Regions from separate parts of the Mucilaginibacter sp. P2_A4 genome, predicted to be linked through region 1. Evidence: riboswitches for the same ligand, from Rfam matches in the RefSeq annotation. Region 1 holds a riboswitch; each other region holds the start of a gene.
What was found. Region 1 has a riboswitch for S-adenosylmethionine ahead of AC1DYB_RS26130 (peroxiredoxin family protein). Riboswitches for the same ligand answer to the same signal wherever they lie in the genome.
Positions count from the first base shown of each region.

Region 1 (5,928 bases):
GTAAAGCTGTTACCCCTTACCGGGATTTAATTTAGTTTATTTTCCTTTGAGTTCTTTTTGATCGGTACCTGTAACATTACCTGCGCTGGCAGGTGCCGGTTCGGCAATCAATTCATCCAACAATTTGTTGAATTTCTTTTCGTAATCCTGGTAATATTTACCGGTAACAGTGCCTGTGTAGCCTGTGTATATTTCACGCACATCGCCCTTCCTGTCAATAATGATGGTGGTAGGGAATGCCACAAATTTGTTTAGTGCAGGCAGTTTTTGCGATACTAGCTTTTTATCAGCTAAGCCGCCGAAAACGATATCATACTGGATATTGTATTTATCTCTCAGCTTGCCTAAAGTATATTTGGCATAGTCCAGGCTATCTTTCTGCTCAAAACCAATAGCAATGGCTTCTACCCCACGGCTGTGGTTTTTATTAAACCATGGCGAAAGGAATACCGTTTGATCTGTACAGTTGGGGCACCAGGTACCTACAATTTCAATAATGGTTACTTTGCCTTTATACTTATCATCGCTAAGCGATACTGGTTTTCCATTTAGGTCGGGAAAAGTAAAGTCCAGCTTTTTGTAACCTTCTTTAAGGTAGGTTAGTTTATACGGATCTGGCAATTCTGCTTTATCGTCCTTCACAGCATCAAACTTTGTGTTATCATAAATACCGGAACCAATTTCGCCGCTTAATGTACCGTCAGCATTGATCTTGCCCTTGTATATCTTTGGACTCGGACCTGTAAAGCCGGATAATTCGAACTCATTCCCCTGAACGGTACCCTCCAATTCGCGGCTATCGCCGGTTACCTGCATAATTACGCCGGTAAGTTTATTGCCTGTTTGTTTCAAAACAGCTATTTTGTTAGGCACCTGGTCTTTTGAATAAACTTTCAGTTCCCATTTTCCGGTTAGGTTCGCCGTCGGGGCAATATCCTTTCCGGGTTCAACAAAACGGTAAGTTTTTCCATATTCAGCAGTGAAAGGCAGAGAATTACCACGGAAGCCCGGTACCAGGCTGCGGTATTCACCGCTTAACGTTCCGTCATCTTCCACTTTAGCAACCAGGGCGGCGTCATAGGTATTCATTTTGATAAACACAGAGTCCCTGCCAATCTGCTTTACATGAAAGTTGTCCCGGCGGCTGCCATTAATCAGCGTAAATACCGCGTGCTCCGCGTCTTTACCCTTTAATTCAAAGTTGAAAGGAACCTTGGTTTCGGCAACGGTAAATACACCGCGCCATACACCTTGCTTAATAAATTTCACAGGCGGATTTTTATCCGCGGCTAATGCTGCTGCACCGCTAAACAATAAACCTACAGACAGGCATTTGAATGAGGTAATTAAATTGATAGTTTTCATTTGATAAATTATAGGATCAGTTAATGTTAGTTTCCTGGATGGGTTGATGGATCTGCAATAGCCGCTGTTTCCGGGGCCGGTTCAGCGATAAGTTCGTCCAACAGTTTATTAAATTTCTTTTCGTAATCTTCGTGGTATTTACCCGTTACCGTACCTGTATAGCCGGTGTAGATCTCCCTTACATCACCTTTTCTATCAATGATGATGGTGGTTGGGAAAGCGATAAATTTATTCAATGCAGGTAGCTTCTGCGATACCAGCTTTTTATCGGCCAGGCCGCCAAAAGCGATATCATAATTGATCTCGTATTTTTCTTTCAGCTTACCTAATGTGTATTTGGCATATTCCAGGCTGTCTTTCTGCTCAAAACCCAATGCAATGGCTTCTACACCACGTTGATGGTTTTTATTGAACCATGGAGATAGGAACACGGTTTGATCGGTACAGTTAGGGCACCAGGTACCAATAATCTCTACGATCACTACTTTACCTTTGTATTTGTTATCGCTGAGAGACACCTGTTTACCATCTATCCCCGGGAAAGAAAAATCAAGTTTTTTATAGCCTTCTTTCAAAAATGTAAGCTTATAAGGATCAGGCAATTCCACCTCTGTTTTTTTAGCAGCATCGAACTTCAGATTTTTATAGATGCCGAAGCCTTCTTCACCGCTGATAGAGCCGTCGGCGTTGATCTTGCCTTTTATGATGAACGGACTTGGGCCGGTAAAACCACTCAGTGCAAATTCATCGCCCTGAACAGTACCTTCCAGTTCGCGGGTATCACCAACTACAGTCATCACTACGCCGGTAAGCTTGTTTCCTTTTTGTTTCAATAAGGCTATAGATGCAGGAACAGCCTCTTTACTGTAGGTTTTGATTTCCCATTTACCGGTCAAATCCGCTTTAGGGGCTACATCTTTGCCGGGTTCTACAAAGCGGTAGGTTTTACCATATTCTGCAGTAAATGGTAAAGAATTGCCCCTGAAACCCGGTACCAGGCTACGGTATTCGCCGCTTAGCGAACCATCGTCTTCAATTTTGGCTACCAGCGCAGCATCATAGGTGTTCATTTTAATATAAACTGAATCGGTACCTACAGATTTTACGTGGAAATTATCCCTCCGTGAACCATTAATAAGCGTAAACACAGCGTGCTCGGCATCCTTGCCTTTCAGCTCGAAATTAAAAGGTACTTTTGATTCGCTTACGGTGAATTCACCGCGCCATTTACCTTCTTTTATAAACTTAGGCTTTGGGGTTTCATGGGCCGATAATATCGTAACCCCACTAAGCAGTAAAGCGGCCGATAGCAGCCTTGTTTTGGTTAAGTAGTTTGTAGTGTTCATTTGTATAAGTTTTAATTATTGTTGATTGATGCGATGCCTGAAAATTTGGACATAAGTATTCCATTGGGCTTAACAAGCCTTTGAAAAAACGCTATAAATTTTTAAGGTGCCTGGTTTTTAAAACCAGAAAACATACTGAACCATACAACAACATCGTTTGATGGCTGCGGGTTGTGGCTGTGGGTAATGACTGTTAAATGTGTTCATGACTTTTAGTTAATTTATATTCCGGCGCATAATTGCTACCGAAAAAAGTTTAGCACTTATTTCAGGTTTCTGAAAAGTTGCTATAAGATCATCGAGACTTCCTCTCCCTTATTCTTTATAAATCAACTAATTAATGGTGGGGTTAATTAGAATGGTGTAAAGGTAGCAATAAATATGATAAATACAATAAAATCTATAGACTTAATAGAATATTTTTTAATTCTTTATGTTTTTAGTAATTATTTATCTTGTAAAATGATATACATCCTGGACTGCACAGCACACGCCTGATTTACCACCATAGCAAAGCAACGCACTTAGTACAGCCAGGATGTATATCTTGATTAAGATTTAAAAACCGGAAACGTAACTACGTTTTTAACAATGGCAATAACAACAGAAAAGGGTGCCACCATTCTGTTTGCGGGCTTTAGTGAATAAATTTGATCTTGGTTTCATGGTATTAGTTTGTAATTCTGCAGATCAATTGGTGGCTATTGCACTGCTTACTAATTAAGTATTTTGATTATATACGATACTATTTTACGGGTATATTAAACTCCACATCATCTGGCGGTAAACATTGCTTGTCGTTACATGCCATAAAATTTACCGTGCCGCTAACCGATGCCTGGCCCGATTTAAGTTTTACTTTTTGCTGAAATATAACTGCCTGTTCAAAATACTGCACGTTCATGCTAAACGATTTTTCATACTTGCTTACTGGCTTGGGCTCGGTTGTATTACCCACTAAAATGTAGTTGTCGTTTTTTTCAAACTTTAGTGAAGTCTTTATAGGTCCGCCATCGGCAAGATGCTGCGAATAAATGTGCCAGCCTTTATCAATGGTAGCTTTTATAAATACTACGGCTTGTTCATTATCAATCTTTTTGGCTGCATATGACCATTTTACCGGTGTAAGGATCTGTGAAAAAGCAGTGGTGCTGATAACAATTGTTAAAGCGGTAAGTATTACTTTATTCATTTGGTAAATTCTATTTGTAATAATGTGATGTATAGTGGGTAGTTTGCAATTGAGGCCGGTTCTTTAAAGGAACATTAAATCAACAACACATTGTTACATCATTACGAAGCGATCTGTAAATATTGGCAGGTAATTGGGAAAAAGTATTCATGTATTTAGTTGTTTATTTATGTTCTTTACACTTATCTAAAAGAGAGCCGGAGAGAATACCTGTAGAATTCTATACCAACTTATCTTCCTCCCAACGGGAGCAGGAATTAGCACCTTTTACTAAATCTGAGATTCATGGTACAGGTTGCCAAGACGTCATGGGGCCTTTCCCTCTGTCTTTTCTGGATAAGTATAAAAGAACGTGATGTTGCAAATATATATTAAAAACTATAATTCCTATAGACTTTATATAATTTATTTCATTTTGTTATTTTTCAAATAAATTGCAGGTGTTGAAGCATTCATTTTTAGGCAATAATACCGGATTACCAAATCCATTAACAATTAAATAGCCCCATTTAATTACCATGAAGTTAACGCTGTGTCCCCTATCTCTTCAACCTTAAAATAGCTGAACTATAGTATCAGCACTCCTTTAAAAATTATTTTTTGTAATAAAATTCAATAGTATATAAAATCTATAGAATTTATATACTATAATTGTATGTCATGTAATTCTGTTTTTACGGCACATTAAAATCATTATTTAAAGCACACTCCTATTATCTAAAAAATGGCAGAGCAAAAAGCAAAACAAACGGCCCTTGGTGATGTAGCCGCCAGGCAGTTAGCGGTAGCAACCCGTACCGTTCCACAATTATCAACTATTACGCCACGGTGGTTAACCCATTTACTCAATTGGATCCCGGTTGAATCGGGCGTTTATCGGTTAAATAAGGTGGTACATGCAAACAATGTAGAAGTGGATTGCTCTTCGCGCGATGAACGTGAACTGCCATCAACCTTTGTGGATTATGAGGAAAATCCCAGGGAATACAACCTGAGTGCTGTAAATACGGTACTGGATGTACACACCCGTGTATCTGACCTGTATAGTAAGCCTTATAACCAGATCAGCGAGCAATTGCGCCTTACTATTGAGATAGTTAAAGAAAGGCAGGAAAGCGAACTTATCAATAACCCCGAATACGGGCTACTGAGCAGTATTTCGCCATCACAAAAAATTAAAACCAGGCTGGGCCCTCCCACCCCCGATGATCTGGACGAACTGATAACCAAAGTGTGGAAAGAGCCCGGCTTTTTCCTTTTGCACCCATTAGCTATTGCCGCCTTTGGCCGTGAATGTACCCGCCGGGGTGTACCACCGCCAACGGTTTCACTATTCGGATCGCAATTTATTACCTGGAGAGGAATCCCGCTTATTCCTTCAGATAAACTGCCTATCGTAAATAATAAATCAAAGATCATCCTGTTAAGGACAGGCGAAAGCCGCCAGGGCGTTGTAGGCTTGTTTCAACCTGGTCTTCCGGGCGAGCAGTCACCAGGTTTATCTGTCCGTTTTATGGGTATCAATAACAAAGCGATTGCCTCATACCTGGTTTCGCTTTATTGCTCTTTAGCCGTTTTGGTTGATGATGCTATTGCCGTTTTAGAAGATGTTGATTTAAGCAATTACCATGAGTACAAATATTAATCCGGATAACTTACTTAACCTGCAGGAACTGGAGCAACTGGCTAATCAGTTTTTTAAATCAGGACTTGGTGGCTTAGTAAACCAATTACCTGTGCAACAAGCTCCTGAGCCTTTTTTATTACCCGGCAATATAGGTGATGAAGGCTTGTTTAGTCCGCCCCAACAGGTAAATACGCCTATACACTCCATTCCTTCAAGTACAATTGGAGGTGGTGGTATTGCGCCATCTGCCATTAACCAGAATAATGCTGTTAACCTAAAGGATCCGCAAACCAGTTTTGCAGATCCTAATTTAAGTAATCATCCTAATTCGTCGGCACCTGTTTCTGGTAGTACCCCCACCGCTTTTGGCGATCAATTGCCGGTGCGACCTGGTTTTA
Region 1 is NZ_JBFUCX010000018.1:81,376-87,303, reverse strand. Features, by position in the region: gene AC1DYB_RS26135 (peroxiredoxin family protein) at 37-1,365, opposite strand; gene AC1DYB_RS26130 (peroxiredoxin family protein) at 1,392-2,711, opposite strand; SAM riboswitch class I at 2,930-3,042, opposite strand; gene AC1DYB_RS26125 (protein-disulfide reductase DsbD domain-containing protein) at 3,457-3,903, opposite strand; SAM riboswitch class I at 4,131-4,246, opposite strand; gene AC1DYB_RS26120 (family 2A encapsulin nanocompartment shell protein) at 4,628-5,548, shown strand; gene AC1DYB_RS26115 (family 2A encapsulin nanocompartment cargo protein cysteine desulfurase) at 5,532-5,928, shown strand, end outside.

Region 2 (5,928 bases), on a different contig from region 1:
CAGTAACAACGGATTAACAAAATCGCGGTTTTGGTGTTGTAGCTTATTATAAAGCTGCCTGTAGGTTGCTTAAAACTAAAATAAGAGCAATTATTATGGCGGTTTCGTTTTTAAAGCACAGGTGGCAAAAAATTGTATTGATCAGTTTGGCGGCGGTGGGTTTATTGGTGCTTGTTGTAGCATTATTCCTCAATAGTTTTTTAACCAGCAAGCTTACTGCAAAATTAAAGGATGCGGTTTTAAAAGGCTCCGATAGTTTATACCATGTAGATTTTAGTAAAGCCGAGCTGCATGTTTTTGCGGGGAAGGCCACTTTGTATGATATTACCTTCGGTCCGGATACTGCTGTTTACCGTAAGATGCAGGAAAGTGGCGATGCCCCCAATCATCTTTATGAACTGCACGTAAAGCGACTGGAAATTTCGGGAGCGCACCCGCTGCAAACCTGGTTTAAAAAGAAAATGGATATTGGCCGGATTACGCTGAATAGCCCGGAAATATATATCAGTAAAAACACAGATAAGCCGCACAAAAAGGAGCAGAAGGATAAACGAACCCTCTACCAGAAAATTTCCAACAGTTTTAAAATGATCCATGTAGGTCAGATTAACCTGGATGCTATCACCTTTACTTACAGAGATAAGAGTGTCCCCAAGCCTTCGGTTTCTGTACTGAAGGAGATGAACCTGCAAGCTACCGACCTGCTGATAGATTCGACAACGCAAACAGATACCTCCAGAACATTATATTGCAGGGACATCGTTACAGAGCTGAAGCATTATACCCAAACTTCTGCCGGGGGCCTGTATAAATATAAAGTGGGATCGATAAAACTATCCACCCGCGAAGCCCGGTTGGATATTGCAGGGATAGACATACAGCCACTAAGCGTAAAGGCATTTTTTGCCAAAAGCAAAAGCGACCGCTTTACCCTGCACCTTGATAAGGTTACCTTTCATCATTTTGATTACCGCAGCTATCGTAGAGCGCAGGACCTCCTGGTATCAAAAATTACTGTTGATAAAGGAAATTTCGAAGTTTTTGCTAACCCCAATGGCCGGCTTCAAACTACCGACAGGCTGGTAACCTTCCCAAACTGGGCTATCCGCCAGGTAAAAGCGGGGCTCAATGTGGATACGCTCGATATAAAAAAGATCGACGTTACCTACAGCGAGTATAACAAAAGCTCCGGGAAAGCCGGGGCGGTAAAGTTTGATAATACTACGGGTAGGTTTCTCAACCTCACTAATAAAAAAGCTATCCTCAGTCAGCATCCTGTTTGTACGGTTAACCTCAGTACTTATTTTATGGGCAAAGGCAAGCTCGATCTGGCCTTTGGTTTTAATTTAAGCGATGCCCTTTATAGCTACAGCTATAAAGGGCACCTGGGCTCTATGGATATGTTGGCGGCTAATCCGGCGGTTATGCCCCTGGGCCTGGTAAAAATAACATCGGGAAGGGTAAATAGTCTCAACTTTAATATTCACGGCAATAAAAAAAACGCTGCCGGTAAGGTCACATTCCTCTACAACAACCTAAAGGTGGATTTACTGAAACGCGATGAGGAAAAAGGTTACGCGAAAAAGTCGTTGATGTCTCTGCTGGCCAATGCCGTAATACTTAAACAGGATAACCCCGAAGAGGGAAAGCCCATACCACGGTCGGCCAACGTGGTTTTTATCCGCCCGGCAAATTTTCCTTTCTTTAAAACAATATGGCTTACGTTGCTCGATGGACTCAAGTCATGCGTAGGGGTAGGCAAATCGCAGGAAAAAGAAGCCGGTAAGCCAGTTACTGAAAAGGATAAAAAGGAGCGGGAAAAGGCTTTAAAAAAAGCAAGGGAGAAGAAAGAAAAAGAGGAAAAAAAATTCAGGGAACAGCTTGAAAAAAAGAAGAATTAGAAAATTATACCCAGCGGATATAGCAGTTGGATCTGCATCCGGGAGATACAAAATATGTATCTATACACCTACACGTATTGAAACTTGATCCTGTCATTAGGGAACTCATTGCTGTGCTGTATTTTCAATTGCTTTAGTTTATCATCAAAGTATTTATAAATCTTTTTTGAGTTTTTTTCGGCTTTCTGTTGGTTCTCAAACTCTTTTTCCAGGTATCTGGAAAGTGCAAACAGCGTTCTTGGAAATTCATAAATGGTTATGGTGCCATCTTCTTCCTTTTTTGCCCGTACCCAGTAAGGGTCATTTTTTGTTGATTCACGAATATACACTACATCACTTTGTGCTTCTACCATATTGCAGTATTTAACCAAAGCGTTAAGGGTACCCGGTATGCCTACCTTAACGTTAACCTTGCCGGGAGAGTAAGCTACAAGATTAGCATCCGGGAAAGAAAAACTGATATCGGCCTTGCCTTTTAAAAGTTTAGCCAGCCTGCCGGTAAAATTCATAAAATAACCCATCGCCAGTATTTCGGCCAGCGACCTTCTGTAATTACGCTTGTTTTCGGCATGGAAAATTATTGCCAGTATTACAGATACTACAAATCCAGACCCAAAAGCCATCCATTTATTGGGGAACGTAATAATGCCATCAAGGAAGCCGCCATAGGTACCAATGGTTGGTATAATGGAAAATATAAAATCCTTAAACGGGAAAAATCTGAAAGTAAAGGTCATGACTATCAGGTTATTAGTTAATAGTAATAATAGTGATTAATTAAGTGGTATGCAAAAAATGTTGGAATTTGTTTGAATTGCCACAGGCAATTTGTTGAGAAACACCTCATTCACAGCAGCGATGCGGAGAGTAAGGATAATAGCGTACTGGATGCCTGGTTATTAACCTTTTAAAAAAGAAAAGCCCTTCTTTTTTAGAGAAGGGCTTTGGAGCGAAAGACGAGATTCGAACTCGCGACCCCGACCTTGGCAAGGTCGTGCTCTACCAACTGAGCTACTTTCGCATTGGTGTTTCCTGTTTCGAGTTGCGTTGCGGTTAACCGTGTGCCTATCTCGTTTTCGGGAGCGCAAATATAAAAAGAATTGAATACTCTGCAAGTTAAAAATACACTAACCATCTGCTTAATTTAAATTATAGGTCGGCAAGCGAATAATAAGGCTCTTATTTAAGCATTGCCTTGGCTCAATTTGCGGCATGCCGGATGAAATTATTGGGAAGATATTTAAATGACAAATAAATTATATAAAGTCTATGTGTTTAGTAGAATATATTATATATTTGCTGACGAAATAAGTTCTTTAATTTTAATTATCAAGAAAGACTGAGGGAAAGGCCCTATGATGTCTTAGCAACCTGTAAGCCCATTGTTATAAAGGTGCTAATTCCTGTCCGCTATAAAAGGTGGAGAAGATAATATTCGCAAAATTATTGCACAGCCCATGGCTGATCATTATCTCCCTTTCTCTCTGAAATCCTGTTTAATTAAAATACTTAAAAATTTATGCCTGCTAAAAGCAGCATTAAAATTTACAACTATGAATATTAAACATTTACTCATTACCTGTTCGTTTCTGATAAGCGCCATGTTTGCCGGCGCGCAAACTGCAAAACCAGCTGATCCTGCATCTATTGATCGTGGCTATATTGTAAAAGTTGGCGACCAGGCACCTGCAGATTTTGAACTGCAACTTGCCGATGGTACCAAAACCTCCTTAAAAGAGCTGCGCGGCAAAGTTGTTATTCTGCAATTTACAGCCAGCTGGTGCAGTGTATGCCGCGAAGAAATGCCCCACCTTGAAAAGGACGTATGGCAGGCTTATAAAGACAAAGGCCTGATTCTGATAGGCGTAGATCGCGATGAGCCTCTTGAAAAAGTAACAAAATTTCACCAGGAAATGAATATCAGCTACCCGCTGGCGCTTGATCCCGGAGCCGATATTTTTGGCCGGTTCGCCAACAAAAAAAGCGGCGTAACGCGTAATGTTATTATTGATAAGGATGGTAAAATAGTTTACCTCACCCGTTTATATGATACCCAGGAATTTGCATCGATGCTAAAAGCTGTAGATGCGCTGGTTAATAATAAAACTGCATCTGTTAATTAAAAATACCGGGCAATTACGGAGTAAGCTGCTTGCAATTATTTATTCCGGTTGCTTTTTCTATAAGTCAATATCTTAATGTTATGAAAACAACAGCTACCTTTTTTCACGCCAACTATTCTTCTGATGCTACGCTGTTTACCTGCAATTCTTTCCATGGCTGTATGCAAAGCATGCGTTGTTGATGCTAACCCAACCGCAATGGTTATTTAATGAGTGTGCTTGCTGCAGCTTGTTATCTTTTAAATAACCACAAAGCAAAAATTAATTCTTTACAGGTACTATAAAGCATATCAGCGGGTATTTCATGCCAAAAAAGCTGTTAGCTAATGCTTTCATTCTGCTGTATTGATATTCAAAAACTATTCACAATCTATTTATCATGCTTAAAAATTACAAACTGTTACTGGCAATTCTGTTGCCATTTTTTCTCATCCAAACAGTTGCGGCGCAATCTGTTAAAATAAGCGGGGTGGTAACCGCTAAATCCGATGGCCTGCCATTGCCTGGTGTTAATATCTCTGTAAAAGGAACTTCCAATGGTGCTCAAACCAGTGCAGATGGCAAATTCTCCCTCAGCGCCAATGTTAACGATATATTAAAAATTACTTATATAGGTTTCGCAGCGCAGGAGATCACCGTTAAGCAAGCTGAAAACAATTTACAGATCATATTACAGGAGGCTGCCAATTCCCTTAACGAAGTGGTAATCACGGCCCTCAATATATCTAAGGACAAAAAGTCATTGGGCTATGCTGTTCAGGGGTTAAAGTCGAAAGATATCTCCGAGGCTAAAGAAACCAACCTGGTGAATGCGCTGGCCGGTAAAATTGCCGGGGTGCAGGTAACCAACAGCCAGGGTGATATGGGTTCGTCCCGTATCATCATCCGTGGCGAAACCTCTATCGCGGGTAACAACCAACCGCTGTTTGTGGTGGATGGTGTTATAGTTGATAACTCCCAGTTTTTGGGTACAAACGGATCAAGGGATTTTGCCAATGCCATCGCCGATCTTAACTCCGAGGATATTGAATCTGTAAGTGTACTTAAAGGCCCCAATGCGGCGGCTCTTTATGGTTACCGTGCGGCGGCCGGCGTTATCCTCATTAAAACTAAAACAGGTAAAGGCGCAAAGGGCTTGGGTATCAATATTAATTCAAATACCAGCTTCTCAAACGTACAGCTTTTGCCAAATTATCAAAATCAGTATGGCCAGGGTTCAAACGGTAAATTTAGCTATGTTGATGGTAAAGGCGCCGGTGTTAATGATGGAGTTGACGAAAGCTGGGGCCCCGCGTTGGATGGCTCATTAATTCCGCAATTTAATTCAAACGGAGTTGCCGTGCCTTTTATAGCGCACCCGGATAACGTTAAAAATTTCTTTAAAACAGGAGTAACCCTTAACAATGGTGTAGCATTATCAGGCGGTAGCGATAAAGCGGATTATCGCTTATCCTACAACAACCTGCACCAAACAGGTATTATCCCGAATACATCACAGGGAAGAAATTCATTTTTACTGAATTCTACCTTCAGACTTAGTCCTAAATTAACGGTAACCACCATTGCCAATTATATTAAAGACGATGCCGACAACCTGCCGGGTGCAGGTGGCAAGCGCGCTACCAGTACCATGCTGCAATTTACCTGGTTTGGCCGCCAGGTTGATATAAGCCAGTTAAAAAACTACAAGGACGCCAATGGCAATACCTTTAACTGGAACAACAGTTACTACAGTAACCCGTACTGGCTGGCTTATGAAAATACGGTTGGGCAACATAAAAACCGTATTATAGGTAGTGTGGAATTGAACTACAAGATCATCGAAGGATTATCTGCCAATTTCCGTACCGGTACCGATTATTATAACGACAGGCGCAAGATCAAGGTAGCTTATGGCACAAACG
Region 2 is NZ_JBFUCX010000008.1:283,198-289,125, reverse strand. Features, by position in the region: gene AC1DYB_RS16715 (hypothetical protein) at 96-1,901, shown strand; gene AC1DYB_RS16710 (STING domain-containing protein) at 1,970-2,638, opposite strand; tRNA gene AC1DYB_RS16705 (tRNA-Gly) at 2,847-2,922, opposite strand; SAM riboswitch class I at 3,225-3,336, shown strand; gene AC1DYB_RS16700 (TlpA family protein disulfide reductase) at 3,455-4,024, shown strand; gene AC1DYB_RS16695 (SusC/RagA family TonB-linked outer membrane protein) at 4,404-5,928, shown strand, end outside.
Region 2: another riboswitch for S-adenosylmethionine. It lies ahead of AC1DYB_RS16700 (TlpA family protein disulfide reductase); the one in region 1 lies ahead of AC1DYB_RS26130 (peroxiredoxin family protein).

Region 3 (5,928 bases), on a different contig from region 1:
TTAATCTCCGGGTTGTTCAGCAACTCGTCTCTATCAGTGGTAAATAATTCTGCGGGTAAAGTGCGCTTTTTATGCGGGTCCTTAATGGCAAATTTTACTATTTCGATGTTTAAATTTTTTGTTATGATGATATCATATAATCCCTGTCCAACAACTCCAAATCCAAATAATCCTATACTTAACTTTTTACTCATTACGCTGTACGTTGCAATTCTATAATTTTTCCTTTTACATCGGTCTTAAAAAACGATGTAATAATATTTGTTAATGCTTCTGTTTCAATCAAAAAACCATCGTGGCCATAAAATGAATCCAACTCGGCAAAGGCCGATTTTGGAATATGCCTGAACAGGTATTCCTGTTCTTCAATAGGGAATAACACATCTGATTTTATGCCAATAACCAGTGTACGTGCTTTGATCAGGCTTAACGCCTTTTCTACACCGTTACGACCACGGCCTACATTGTGCGAATCCATCACTTTTGTTAAATACCAATAGCTATGGGCGTTAAAGCGATTTACCAGCTTTTGCCCCTGATAGTCCTGGTATGATGATGACTTAAAATCATCAGTTTTATTATCTGTTTCTTCCTGCTGAGTTATGCCGTAGGTTTTATAGGTACGGTAGGAGAGCAGCGCAATACTTCTTGCGGCTTTCAAACCTTTTTGACCTCCATCCGGGGTATTATCATGAAAAGTAGGATCGGCACTCAAAGCCAAACGCTGTGATTCATTAAATGCTACTCCCCATGGAGAATGGCGCGCATTGGTAGCTATCAGTATCAGGTTTTTAATCCTGGCTGGTTCAATAATCCCCCATTCAATTGCTTGCTGGCCGCCCAATGAGCCCCCGATAAGGATATGAATATTTCCTATTCCAAGATGATTTGCAAGTAACTGATGTGCTTTTACAATATCCCTGATGGTAAATTGCGGAAAAGCCTGTAAATATGGCTCCCCGCTTGCCGGATTAATGCTCAAAGGATTGGTTGTGCCATATGGCGAACCCAGGATATTGGCACATACAATAAAATGCTCTTCGGGGTTAAATTTATTGCCTGTACCCACAAAGCCTTTCCACCAGTCAAAAACATCGGCATTGGCAGTTAGCGCATGGCAAATCCATATCACGTTGTCCTTCTCCTTATTTAATCTGCCATAAGTGTGAAAGCCAATCTCCAATTCATGTAATTGCTCGCCGGATTCAAGACCGAATGGTTGTGTGTACTTAAATATTTCTGTGTTCATTCTTCTGTTTTGTTATCACAGGTGCAGCTAATTTTAATTTAGCTGCATCCCGTAACAACTTTACTATATCACTTAAAAAAAAACTATACTATACTAATTGGGCCGATGCCCTTTTTATTTTGGCAAATGCCTGTTCAAAATCTGCTTTAATATCATCAATATGCTCAATACCAACAGCTACACGTAATGAATTAGGTGTTACACCTGCTGATAATTGTTCTTCATCAGACAGCTGCTGATGTGTAGTTGCTGACGGCTGAATAATCAATGTTTTAGCATCACCAACGTTAGCTAAATGACTAACCAGCAAAAGATTGTCAATTAATTTACCGGCATCTTCCTTATCGCCATCTATCTCAAATGATAGCACCGCTCCAAATCCATTTTTAAGGTATTTTTTCGCCAATTGATGATAAGGAGATGATTCCAATCCGGGATAGTTAACTGATGCTACCTGCGGGTGCTGATCAAGCCATTTGGCAAGCTCCAACGTGTTATCTACATGGCGTTGTACACGCAATGAAAGGGTTTCTAGCCCTTGGATATTAAGCCATGAGTTAAATGGAGATTGTGATGGACCAAAGTCACGTAAACCTTCCACACGGGCACGTATAATAAACTGGATGTTGCCAAAAGGACCGCCAATGCCAAATACATCGGCAAAAACCAAACCATGGTAACCTTCAGATGGCTCTGTAAACTGCGGAAATTTGCCATTAGCCCAGTTATAAGTTCCTCCATCAATTATTACTCCGCCAATGCTGGTACCATGACCGCCTATCCATTTTGTTGTTGATTCAACCACTATACTGGCGCCATGCTCCAACGGGCGAAATAAATAGCCGCCGGCTCCAAAAGTATTGTCGACTATTAAAGGCAGGTCATGCTTTTTTGCAAGAGCACCTATCTTATCAAAATCAGCAATGGTAAAGCCAGGGTTACCAATAGTTTCCAGGAAGATAGCTTTGGTTTTATTATCGATAAGTGCTTCAATGCTTTCGGCGGTATCATCCTTGGCAAAACGTGCCTCGATGCCTATTCGCTTAAAGGAAACTTTAAACTGGTTATATGTACCACCATATAAAAATGGTGAGGAAACAAAGTTATCGCCGACTTGTAATATGTTATTTAATGCAATGAATTGTGCTGCCTGGCCCGATGCTGTAGCCAAAGCCGCAACACCACCTTCTAAAGCTGCTATGCGTTTTTCAAATACATCAGTAGTAGGGTTCATAATGCGGGTATATATATTCCCAAACTCTTTTAATGCAAACAGGTTGGCACCATGCTCGGCATTTTTAAATACATAAGATGTGGTTTGGTAAAGTGGTACCGCGCGTGAACCCGTTGTTGGATCAACTTCCTGACCTGCGTGTAATTGTAAGGTTTCGAATTTTAAATTGCTGGTAGACATAGGATTTTTTTTTAGATTATAATTAATTCTTTGATGTTTAAATGGACTTTGGAAAGCTGAATAGGAAATGAATATCAGTTTAACAACACGTGCGTTTTTCGGGATTTGAAAAAGAGGAACGTGCTAAAGCATCAACAGCAGCAACAAATACACATATAGCTAATATTTGAGCTAATACGTTGTATATTACCGTTTTGGGTATTAAAAATGTTGCCTGTAGTAATTTTAACTAAATTTTTCATGGTTATAAATTTATATTCCCCGGTGTTATTTGCCGGGACAGGAATTGGCACCTTCTTCAAAATTGAAGGGTTGCCAGCGGGTCATTGAGCCTGATCTCTCGCCGCTTCTTTATAAATCAATACCCGAACTATGCGGAGGATTGATCGATTATGGTATTGCTACCAAATAATGTTCCAAATATAAGCGGATATTTATTTAAATACCAAATTAAATTTTATTTAGATAAAAGACGGGTGGACAAAGGAGCAAAAGTATCAGGAAGAAATAAAAAGCGTTGGTATCTGCGATCTCTTCTCTCGGTAAGTAGGAGAGAAAGGTTAAATCAGGTTAGCTAACAAAATTTGCATAGGGCACAAATCAATCAAGGTTACCTGCACCGTTAGGTGCTACCTGTTTGTAGAAAAACCACGCCCTTAACATTTGCCTCGTTGAGGCTACCTACCTGCTAACAAAGCCAATACCTTGCTAATTTGCAGGTAACGCCTACGGCGCAATTTTGTTTTTTCTTGATTATTGCTACAAACAGGTAGCGCCTAACGGCGCATGCAATTGTGTAAACATAGGTTTAGCGGGAGGGCCCGCGTAAGTTCTACATTAGTTAATACACCGGAATAGTTGTTTGTGAGGACACAAACAACGGAGTAAACACCAATTAGATTAAAGACTGTTGGATAAATAAGCAAAGATGCTTTGTTGATTTAATCCTTGCTCCTTGATCTTTTCATCCTTTATCCATTTAAAGCCTGCTCCAAATCTTCTATCAAATCATCAATATGCTCCAATCCAACCGATACCCGCAGTAAATTGCGCGGTGTTTTTGTATCCGGCCCCTCAACAGTAGCACGATGCTCTATCAGGCTTTCCACGCCGCCAAGGCTGGTTGCTTTGGTGAATATTTTTAGCTTATTGATAATGTTATGGGTATCATTTTCGTCGCCCTTAACTAAAAAGGATAACATTCCTCCAAAGGCCAACATCTGGTCTTTAGCAATTTCATGCTGCGGGTGTGATGCCAGGCCGGGATATAAAACTCTTTCTACTTTTGGGTGATATTCTAAAAACTCAGCTAATAATTGAGCGTTATACACGTGTGCTTTAACCCGATATGGCAGCGTTTTAATACTGCGCACCAGCCAAAAGCAGTCGGTTGGGGAGGGGATAGCACCGCCCATTTCCTGTACTTGGCGAATTTTCGCCCACCAGTCGCTTTTTTCAGCGGTAATTAGTGCCCCGCCCATCAGATCGCTATGGCCGCCAAAATATTTTGTGGCCGAGTGCATCACTATATTAGCCCCTAATGCCAACGGCTGCTGACATATTGGGGTGGCAAAGGTATTATCAACAACAACTTTAAGTCCTTTTGCCTTGGCAATACCCACCACCTTTTTTATATCAGTGATTTTAAGCAATGGATTTGATGGTGTTTCTATCCATATCACACCGGTTTCGGGCTTAATGTGCTGCTGGAGCACTTCGCTATCATTAACATCAATAAAATCGAAAGTCAAAATGCCTGCGAACAGGTTTTTAAGCTGGTTACGCAAACCGTGATACATATCGTCGGGGCAAATAATATGTGTGCCCGGTTTAAGCGATTGAAATACCGCCATACCAGCCGCATTGCCCGATGAAAACGAAGCGGCATCAACACCACCCTCCAACTGAGCTATAACATTTTCCAATAATGAACGGTTAGGGTTTGATGACCGACTATAAATATGCCCACCAGGAAAATCGCCATCTACACCACGCTCAAAAGTGGTAGACATTACAATCGGCTGTATCACAGCTCTTGATGATCCATCAATATGGTTACCTGCATGTATGGCTATAGTTTCAGTTTTCATTATCGTATTATATGTTATGAACTCAAAGTAAATAAGATTATTTGTGATTTGCTGTAGCACTTAGCCTCTTTTTTGCGAATAGGTATAAAAACCGCAACCATGAAAAAATCCCTTATCATTACCTTGCTTATTACCATATGTTTATCGGCCTGCAAAAAAGATGCACTTACAAACGATTATGATAAAAGTTATTCGGCCTGGTTAAGTTTTAAACGAGCTAACAACAACTCCTATTCATATACGACTATAAACGGCTCGGTGGTGTCAGGTGTTAGTGGAGAAACCAAAATCACAGTGAATAAAGGTGTTGTTATAGCAAGAGATTATACATCCTATAAATATAGCCCCAACGCGACCGGTACAGGGAGTGTAAAAACTACCTTAAGTGAATGGCACGAAGATAAAACCAATTTAAATACGCACGGAAATGTAGCAGGACAGGTACTTACCTTAGATGATATTTACAAAAAAGCTAAAAATGAATGGCTTACCGCTGATAAAAAAACTAATGATATTTTCTTTGAGACTACTATCAATGGCATGATATCAACATGCGGCTACAGGCCCAAAGGCTGCCAGGATGATTGTACCATTGGCATACATATTTGGTATATAAATGCACTGTAAACTCAATGTCATTACTTGCTATCATTAAGCGATGTACCTGTTGTATGAAGTATTGTTTTGTGCTTTTTATTACATTTGTGCAAAGTTTTTTGAATGGAAGCTGAGAGTAATTTACAATTATTATTACAAAATCCGGATCTGCCTGCTGATTTAAAGCACATTGCCGAAAAAGTTTTACGGAGCGAACGGATCACCTTTGATGAAGGTGTTACGCTATATGAGCAGGGCGACCTGGGCTACCTGGGCGTTTTGGCCAACTACATCCGCGAGAAACGCCATGGCGATAAAACCTATTTCAATCGTAATTTTCACATCGAGCCTACCAATCTTTGTGTTTATGATTGTAAATTTTGTTCATACTCGCGCCTGCTGAAACAAAAATCAGAAGGGTGGGAGTACACCATGGATGAGATGTTTAATATGGTAACCAAATACGATGGTGAGCCGGTAACCGAAGTGCATATTGTAGGGGGTGTACTACCTCAATATGATGTACCTTTTTACCAGGAGCTTTTTAGCAGGATCAGGAAACACCGGCCCGAACTGCA
Region 3 is NZ_JBFUCX010000011.1:146,103-152,030, reverse strand. Features, by position in the region: gene AC1DYB_RS20215 (homoserine dehydrogenase) at 1-194, opposite strand, end outside; gene AC1DYB_RS20210 (homoserine O-acetyltransferase family protein) at 194-1,249, opposite strand; gene AC1DYB_RS20205 (O-acetylhomoserine aminocarboxypropyltransferase/cysteine synthase family protein) at 1,338-2,663, opposite strand; SAM riboswitch class I at 2,913-3,023, opposite strand; gene AC1DYB_RS20200 (trans-sulfuration enzyme family protein) at 3,635-4,753, opposite strand; gene AC1DYB_RS20195 (hypothetical protein) at 4,853-5,380, shown strand; gene mqnE (aminofutalosine synthase MqnE) at 5,474-5,928, shown strand, end outside.
Region 3: another riboswitch for S-adenosylmethionine. It lies ahead of AC1DYB_RS20205 (O-acetylhomoserine aminocarboxypropyltransferase/cysteine synthase family protein); the one in region 1 lies ahead of AC1DYB_RS26130 (peroxiredoxin family protein).